2 regions of the Faecalibacterium sp. IP-1-18 genome follow, and region 1 is predicted to be linked to the other one. Evidence: predicted binding sites of a transcription regulator. Region 1 holds the regulator's gene; the other holds the start of a gene.
The links. The regulator Rex, encoded in region 1, represses fermentation and respiration genes when NADH is low (regulators of the CRP and FNR family bind a similar motif). The targets are predictions, from matches to a motif close to ATTGTTAANNNNTTAACAAT.

Region 1 (4,213 bases):
TGACCGTGCCGCAGACAAAGATAAGCCCCAGCACCAGCTTGAGGATGCGGGACAGCAGCTCCTCGCCCCGGGTGTACAAAACGGCCAGACAGCACACGGCTGCACCCAGCACAAAGCTGCCGCAGCCGAACAGCCCGAACAGCACATCATGGAGCACCCGCCATACGGAATCGCCCCGCACAAAGGCCAGCACCATCAGCAGCAGGCCGCCGAACAGGGTGCCAAGCCCTGCCGGAAGCCGCTGCTCTGCCTTTTTACGGCGGGCAGCAGTACGCCGTTTCGTTGATTTTCGTTTTTTCGTTGCCATTCTACTCTGTTCCCCAACTTCCCATAGACACAATAATTGATTCTATTATTGTACCACGCAAGGGCAAAAATGGCAAACCATAATGTTGTTTTTCTTGAGGAAAATGGAACGAACCCAGCCCCTCTCGTGAAAAGGCGTTTGGAGCGCTCCGCAAAGCGCGACAAACGCGAAATAAAAAATAATTTTTCCGCTGTTCCTGCGCAAAGCGAACGCGGAGCGCAGTTCAAATCGTCCGGCGGGGAGACGCAAGGCCTTACCCCCGTTCGATCTCCCCGTACAGCCACGCCAGCGCGTCCGAAAGACCGCCCAGCTCGTCGATGAGCTTTTCCTTTACGGCACGGCGTCCGTCCAGCACCGTGCCCATGTCCATGACCAGTTCCCCGGTGTGGAGCATCAGCTGGGTGTAGCGCTTTTCCGGCATGCCGCTGTGGGCGGCCACAAAGCCGGTGATGCGCTGCTGCATCTGCTCAAAGCAGTGCATGGTCTGCGGGACGCCTAAGATCAGCCCGGAGTGCCGCACCGGGTGCACCGTCATGGTGGCGGTGGGGACGATGAAGCTGTGCCGCGCGCTGACCGCCAGCGGGATGCCGATGGAGTGCCCGCCGCCCAGCACCAGCGTGGCGCTGGGCTTGGAGATGCTGGCGATCAGTTCTGCCAGCGCAAGGCCGGCCTCCACATCGCCGCCCACCGTGTTCAGCAGCACCAGCAGCCCCTCGATGCGGGGGTCCTCCTGCACCGCCACCAGCTGGGGGATGACGTGCTCGTACTTGGTGGTCTTTTGCCCCTGCGGCGCTTCGGTGTGCCCTTCGATCTGGCCGATGACGGTCAGGCAGTGGATGACATGACCGCCCCGGCTCAGGGTGACCGTGCCCAGATCCTCAATATCCTCTTTTTCCATCCGGTGCTGCTCTGCGGGGGTGTCTTTTGCCGTATCCATGCGCGTTCTCCTTCCGTAGCAGGGTCTTTGTGGGGTCAGTATCCCCCGGCTGCCGGGGAAGTATGCAGGAGAGCGAATACAAAAAACTTTGTGAATTTTTTGCTTTTTTACAAATAGGTATTTGACATTCGCCTTTCATGCTGTATACTTTAAATAATATAACAGGATAAAACGGAACATCTCTCTGCGCGCAAAGAAGCCCCTTGCATGGCGGCAGAAGCTGCAGCGCGTTGGGCAGAAAGGAGAATTTTGCTATGAACACCCCCCAGAAAGCATCGATCCCTGTGATCAAGCGTCTCCCCAAATATTACCGGTATCTGCGCTCCTTGCAGGCCGATGGCATTACCAGCATCTCCTCCCGGGAGCTGGCCTCTCAGATGGGCACCACCGCCTCGCAGGTGCGGCAGGACTTTAACTGCATCGGTGACGTGAACGGACGGCAGGGCATCGGCTACTCGGTGGAGAACCTGCTTTCCATTCTGGAAAGTCTGCTGTTCGGCAACGGCGACCGTCTGCCCACCATTCTGATCGGCTGCGGCCGCCTGGGCAAGGCTGTGAGCCGCTTTATCACCACCGACACCAACGGCTACAAGCTGATCGCGGCCTTTGACGTGGCCGAGAACGAGGTAGGCAAGGAGATCAGCGGTATCCGCATCCGGCACATTGACGAGCTGGAGGCCTTTTGCGAGGAAAACAAGCCCAAGGTGGCGGTGCTCTGTGTACCCCGTGATGGTGCACAGCAGGTCAGCGGACGGCTGGTGGATCTGGGCATCGAGGGCTTCTGGAACTTCTCCCACTATGACCTGTCGGTGTCGTACCCCAATGTGGTGGTGGAAAACGTCCATCTGGGCGACAGCCTGATGAGCTTGGGCTACCGTCTGCGCAATCAGGAGTGACGGCATGGCAAAATTGTATTTCCGCTACGGTGCCATGAACAGCGGCAAGAGCACGGCGCTGATGCAGGTGGCACACAACTACGAAGAGCAGGGCATGAAGGTGCTCATTTTGAAGCCGCAGGTGGATACTAAGGGCGGCGGAGAACTGGTGAGCCGTCTGGGCGTGCGCCGCAAGGCAGACCTGCTGATCCCGCCGGAGCTGGACGTGTTCGAAGCTGTGCAGGCGGCAAACGCTGCTTCCGGGCCGCTGGCCTGTGTGCTGTGCGACGAGAGCCAGTTCTTTACCCCGGAGCAGGCCGAGCAGCTGTTCATGATCACGGTAGATCTGAACATCCCGGTGATCTGCTACGGTCTGCGGGCAGATTTTTCCCTCAAGGGCTTCCCGGGTTCTACCCGTCTGCTGGAGCTGGCGCACACCATCGAGGAGATGAAGACCATCTGCACCTGCGGGCGCAAGGCCATCTGCAACTGCCGCAAGGTGAACGGACGGTTCGTCTTTGAGGGCGAGCAGGTAGCCATCGACCTTGAAAACGATGTGCAGTATGTCAGCATGTGCCCCCAGTGCTACTTCAAGGCACGGCGGGCGTTTTACGCTGCAAGGAAAAACTGAGATACTTTTATGTTGTATACAAGCCGCTGTACCGCGCCGGGTGCAGCGGCTTTTTTGCGTGATTTGCGGAAGGGGTTCCCCGCCAGAGTCTCCAACAGGCTGTATACAGACTGATATATCAATTTGTTGCATTTTGCGAGAGGAACTGATATATCAACCGGGCGGAATTCGCACGTTTTTTGCACTATTGATATATCAGTTCGGACCGGGCAGTTACTCGACGGAGGGGAGAGGGAATGGGAGAAGAAGAGAGCGACGGGGGACGGCAGAGCACAAAAAATTACAGGCGGAACGGTAAATGTAACAGGAATTATTGAGATTTTTCCTGTTCTGCCCTTGTTGCATCCCAGATTTTTATGCAAGTCATTGAAGTATACAAGTTGCACAGTTTTTCAGCGCAAGTTTATTCATTTCGGCAAGGACGTCGAATTGCACGCGAAAACAAGGGCAATATTTGTACGTTTTTATCCCGTATCACTGTAATTTGCATCTTTCTTTTTTCAGTGGCTTTTGTTATCATAATTGTATACAAGGGGGCATGTGCAGGCCCCCTACATGAAGATGTTTTCTATTAGGAGGAGAACAAAAATGAGCAAGGCAATTTCTCGTCGTAACTTCCTGATGGCTACCGGCGCTGTCGGTGCTGCAGGTCTGCTGGCTGCCTGCGGCAGCAAGCCCGCTGCTTCTTCCACCGCTTCTTCCGCTGCTTCTCAGGCCCCCGCTGCTTCCGCAGACGAGAGCCTGGCCCTGTCTGACGGCCCCGTCAACCTGAGCATCAGCTGGTGGGGCGGCGACAGCCGTCACGCTGCTTACCAGAGCGCTCTGGAGGCTTTCCAGGCTGAGCACTCCAACATCACCGTGGAGCCCACCTTCGCCGCATGGTCCGGCTGGGAAGAGAAGATGGCTGCTGCCTTCATCGCAGGCAACGCTCAGGATGTCTGCCAGGTGAACTGGAACTGGCTGTACAACTACTCTGCCGACGGCAGCAAGTTCGTGGATCTGAACACCACCTCCAAGTTCATCGACCTGACCCAGTGGGATTCCGCTGCTATGGACGCTTGCTATGTGGCCAACAGCCAGCAGTGCGTGCCCGTCTCCATGACCGGCCGTATCTTCTACTGGAACATGACCACCTTTAATAAGGCTGGCATCACCGAGGTCCCCAAGTCTCTGGACGATCTGATGGCTGCCGGTAAGGCTTTCCAGGAGAAGCTGGGCGACGATTACTACCCCATGCACCTGGGCGCATACGACCGTATGATCCTGATGGTGTTCTACCTCGAGTCCAAGTACGGCAAGGACTGGGCAGATCCCGTTACCTCCACCCTGAACTACACCGAGGACGAGATCGCTGAGGGTCTGGCCTTCATCAAGAGCCTGGTGGACAACCACGTCATGATGAACCTGAAGACCTACTACTCTGCAAACTCCGATACCGCTACCCACCAGTCCAACGAGTGGAT
Region 2 (4,213 bases), 540 kb from region 1:
GCAGCCCAACACCCCGGAGGGTGAGGCCATTGCCTCGGTGGCTGTTGCGGTCTCCTCCCTGATGACCGTTGCCATCCTGACGCTGGCAGCGGTGTGCGCCTCCTTCATCAGCCCGGTATTCGAGCTGCCCGCCGTCAAGACGGCCTCCGGCTACCTGCTGCCGGCCCTGTTCGGCTCCATGGCGCTGGGTCTGTTCGCCAGCTCGTCCAGCGGCAGCAAGGTGGTCAAGGGTGGCATCAAGGGGGTGCTTCCGGTGCTGATCATCATGACGGTGGTTTCCCTTGCCGCACGCCTTGCGGGCTACGGTTCCGTGCTGGGCGGACTTGTGGGCATCTTTATCATCGTGATGCTGCCCATCGGCATCCTGACTTCCTATGTGCTGTGGAAGAAGGGCAAAATCCAGGTAGTGGACAAAGAGCAGAAGTAAAGCAATCGGAACGGTCTGGATCCTGTATGGTACAGGGCTCAGGCCGTTTTGCTTTCATTAGGGGGGCAGGGGTGACTACTCCGCACCTTCCGAAAATTGACAAATAATTCTCAATTTTAGTATTCTCAACGAGGCCATTGAGCAGATCAGCTTTCAGGCTACGAAGGCCCGAGCCTTTGCCGCTGGCAGATAAAGGCATAGAATAACAAAAAAGTCTGAACTGAGGCATGAGCCACCGGTTCAGACTTTTTTCATACTATGAAAACACCAGCTGCTGCGGATAGCAGCGTGCAGTTCAATTTGTTATCAGCACTCGTCGTACTGTTTTTGCAGATATTGCAGGCACCGGACTGCGTTTTCCGGGGTGGTGTTCTCCAAGGTGGCGAACACATAGGGCTTCTGTTCCTTGGCAAACCGCAGAATGGTGCGGTAGTCGCCCATACCGCCCTGTCCGGCACCGGTGGCAGCCAGCTGCCCGTCGGCGTCCTGCAGCAAAAAGTCCTTGAAGTGGATCATGGCCACATCCTTGCCCAGCAGCTCAATGGTCTCGGCGAACACTTCCTCCCGCTGGTCCACGTTTTCCATGTTCAAAAGGTTCACCGGGTCGAGCAGAATCTGCAGATTGGGGCTGCCGATCTCGTCCAGCACGGTGCGGGCGCGGCGGGCGTCATACACAATGTGTCTGACCACCGGCTCAATGGCAATGGTCACGCCGTATTGCTCGGCGCAGCGCACCACCGGCTTGAAGTTCTTGATAAAGGTAGCAAGGGCGGCATCGCTGCGGCACTCCGGGCAGAACTTGTACTCCGCGTTGGGTGCACCGGTCTCGGTGCCCACCATGCCGCAGCCCAGCAGGCTGGCAAAGCGGATATGCGCATAGTACTTTTCCTGAATGGCGTGCAGGGCAGCCGCATCCGGGTGCGCCAGATTCAGGTAGTTGCCCAGCACCGCAATGTCCAGCTCGTTTTTGGCAAACAGGTGGCGCAGATAGGCCGCGTAGCCGGGGGTGAGGGCAGAGGGGGTGTTGGGCACCTCCTTCAGGGATTTGCTCAGCGCCAGATGCACGCAGGAAAAGCCCTTCTGGCGTACCAGCGGCAGCACCTGTTCAATGGGCAGCTTTTCTGCGTCGTGCAGACGTAGACCGAATTGGATCATGCTTGGTTCCTCCTTTAATATGGGTGCGTTTTTACCATTATACACCAAAATTGTCTGCGAAGGAACACCTTAAACGCCTTTTAGCGCTGCTGATCGTTGCCCCGGGCAGTACCTGACAACGCGAGTGACGCAGAAGTGTGTTAAAAAGTGTGATATAAAGAAGATAAAATACGGATTTGTTAGCTTGTTTGTTGGATTATGACATAATTTCAGGCATTTCACAACACATATAAAAGCAAAAATCCCACGATACACGCCGCTATTCTAGCGGTATATCGCAGGACTTTTCTTGGAGCTGGTGACAGGAGTTGAACCTGCAACCCACTGATTACAAATCAGTTGCGCTGCCATTGCGCCACACCAGCAAAGGTTGCTAAAATAGTATAACACAGGCACGGCAATTTGGCAAGGATTGTTTTTTTGCAGGGGATAATAATGCCGGAAAACAGACAAAGATGATAGAAAATAATACACAAGTATAAAAATATACTACAAATTTAAACAATTTTGCATTGCAAATTTTTTGACGATGTGCTATGCTGAAACGTAGAGGAACGCCGCCGGAAAGGCGGCTGCAAACAGATTTGGAGGATTTGTATTATGGCTGACCGCATTGTTCTGAATACCATCTCCTACCACGGCCACGGTGCTATCGAGAACATCGTTCCCGAGCTGACCGCCCGTGGCTACAAGAAGGCTTTCGTCTGCTCCGACCCCGACCTAATCAAGTTTGGCGTTACCAAAAAGGTCACCGACCTGCTGGATGCCGCAAACTTTGCCTACGCTGTTTACAGCGAGATCAAGCCCAACCCCACCATCGCCAACGTACAGGACGGCGTGGCTGCCTTCAAGGCTGCCGAGGCTGACTGCATCGTGACCATTGGCGGCGGCTCCTCCATGGATACCGCAAAGGCCATCGGCATCATCATCAATAACCCCGAGTTTGCGGACGTCCGCTCTCTGGAAGGTGTTGCTCCCACAAAGAAGCACGCGGTGTTCACCATCGCAGTGCCCACCACCGCCGGTACTGCTGCCGAGGTCACCATCAACTACGTCATCACCGACGTGGAGAAGAAGCGCAAGTTCGTCTGCGTGGACACCAACGATATCCCCGAGATCGCTGTGGTTGACCCCGATATGATGTCCTCCATGCCCAAGGGTCTGACCGCCGCCACCGGTATGGATGCGCTGACCCACGCCATCGAGGGCTACATCACCAAGGGCCACTGCGTCATCTCCGATATGTTCCATCTGGAAGCCATCAAGCTCATCAGCCAGAGCCTGCGCGGCGCTGTGCAGAACACCCCGGAGGGCCGCGAGGGCATGGCTCTGGGCCAGTACATCGCCGGTATGGGCTTCTCCAACGTGGGTCTGGGCATCGTGCACTCCATGGCACACGGCCTGTCTGCTCTGTATGACACCCCCCACGGTGTGGCCTGCGCCATCCTGCTGCCGGTGGGTCTGGAGTACAACAAGAGCGTTGCCGGCGAACGCTACCGCGCCGTGGGTAAGGCCATGGGCGTTATGGGCATTGACGAGATGAACGATGTGGAAGCCGCTGATGCTACCATCGCTGCCGTCAAGCAGCTGAGCGCAGACGTGGGCATCCCCGCAAACCTGCACGGCATCCTGAAGGAAGAGGACATCCAGTTCCTCGCCGAGTCCGCTTTTGCAGACGCCTGCCGTCCCGGCAACCCCCGTGACACCAGCGTGGAGGAAATCGTGGAGCTGTATAAGAGCCAGCTGTAATCCATTATAAATAAACTCCGAGAGCCGCTGCACCGTGTTTGTGCAGCGGCTTTTTTAGCGGAATGATGCGTTCGTAAAATGAAATCCCGCGCCAATTGTAACATTTTTCTGCTGTCCTCTTGTATAAATCGGCGCAAGCGAGTACAATCAGAGCATAAAAACAGAAGGCGAGGAAAGCGCGATGACACTGAACTTCTATACGCTGGGCGTGCTGTATTTGGTCTATTCCTTCCTTGGGTGGGTAGGGGAGACCGTGGTGGCTACCTTCCGGGGCAAGCGGTTTGCAAACCGCGGCATGGCGGCGGGGCCGTTCTGCTTTGTGTACGGCACCACGGCCATCCTGATGGCAGTGGGCTTTGCAGATATGCGCACAAAGCCGGTGGTGCTGTTTGTGGCCTGTATGCTTACGGCTACCGTGGTGGAGTGGCTCACGGCAAAGCTGCTGGAGCGGCTGCACAATCGCAAATGGTGGGATTACTCCGATAAAAAGTTCAACCTGAATGGCTACGTCTGCCTGCAGTACTCGGTGCTGTGGGGCGCGCTGGGCATGGTGACCGTGCTTTGGGGCAACGGGCTGCTGTTGCGTCTGTGCGCCCTTGTGCCGGACTGGCTGCTGCATCCGCTGGTGTGGGCTGCGCTGGGCATCGCGGCGCTGGACCAGCTGGGCTCGGCGGTTCTGGTGGGGCGGTATGCGGCGCAGCACCCGGTGCTGGAACAGCTGAACCAGAAACTGGAGGCGCGCTCCGACACCTTGCGCCGCCGCATTGCCGTGTATGTGGAAAAGCGTATCCAGCGCGCCTACCCGGAGGCCGCCCGGCAGCAGCCCACGGCGGTGCAGAAGGGGCAGGCCGACTTCCTCAGCGCGGCAGACCTGCTGTGGCT

Region 2: a site for Rex is predicted at 2,094-2,113, ahead of fucO (lactaldehyde reductase). Genes of this name have one in related genera too.

What each region holds. Positions count from the first base shown of each region.
Region 1 covers NZ_CP094472.1:586,210-590,422, forward strand. Annotated here, with positions in the region: gene MTP43_RS02805 (DNA translocase FtsK) at 1-307, opposite strand, end outside; gene MTP43_RS02810 (ClpP family protease) at 561-1,244, opposite strand; gene MTP43_RS02815 (redox-sensing transcriptional repressor Rex) at 1,499-2,140, shown strand; gene MTP43_RS02820 (thymidine kinase) at 2,145-2,750, shown strand; gene MTP43_RS02825 (ABC transporter substrate-binding protein) at 3,339-4,213, shown strand, end outside.
Region 2 covers NZ_CP094472.1:1,126,928-1,131,140, forward strand. Annotated here, with positions in the region: gene MTP43_RS05380 (hypothetical protein) at 1-427, shown strand, start outside; gene MTP43_RS05385 (sugar phosphate isomerase/epimerase family protein) at 734-1,582, opposite strand; tRNA gene MTP43_RS05390 (tRNA-Thr) at 1,873-1,947, opposite strand; gene fucO (lactaldehyde reductase) at 2,183-3,331, shown strand; gene MTP43_RS05400 (putative ABC transporter permease) at 3,513-4,213, shown strand, end outside.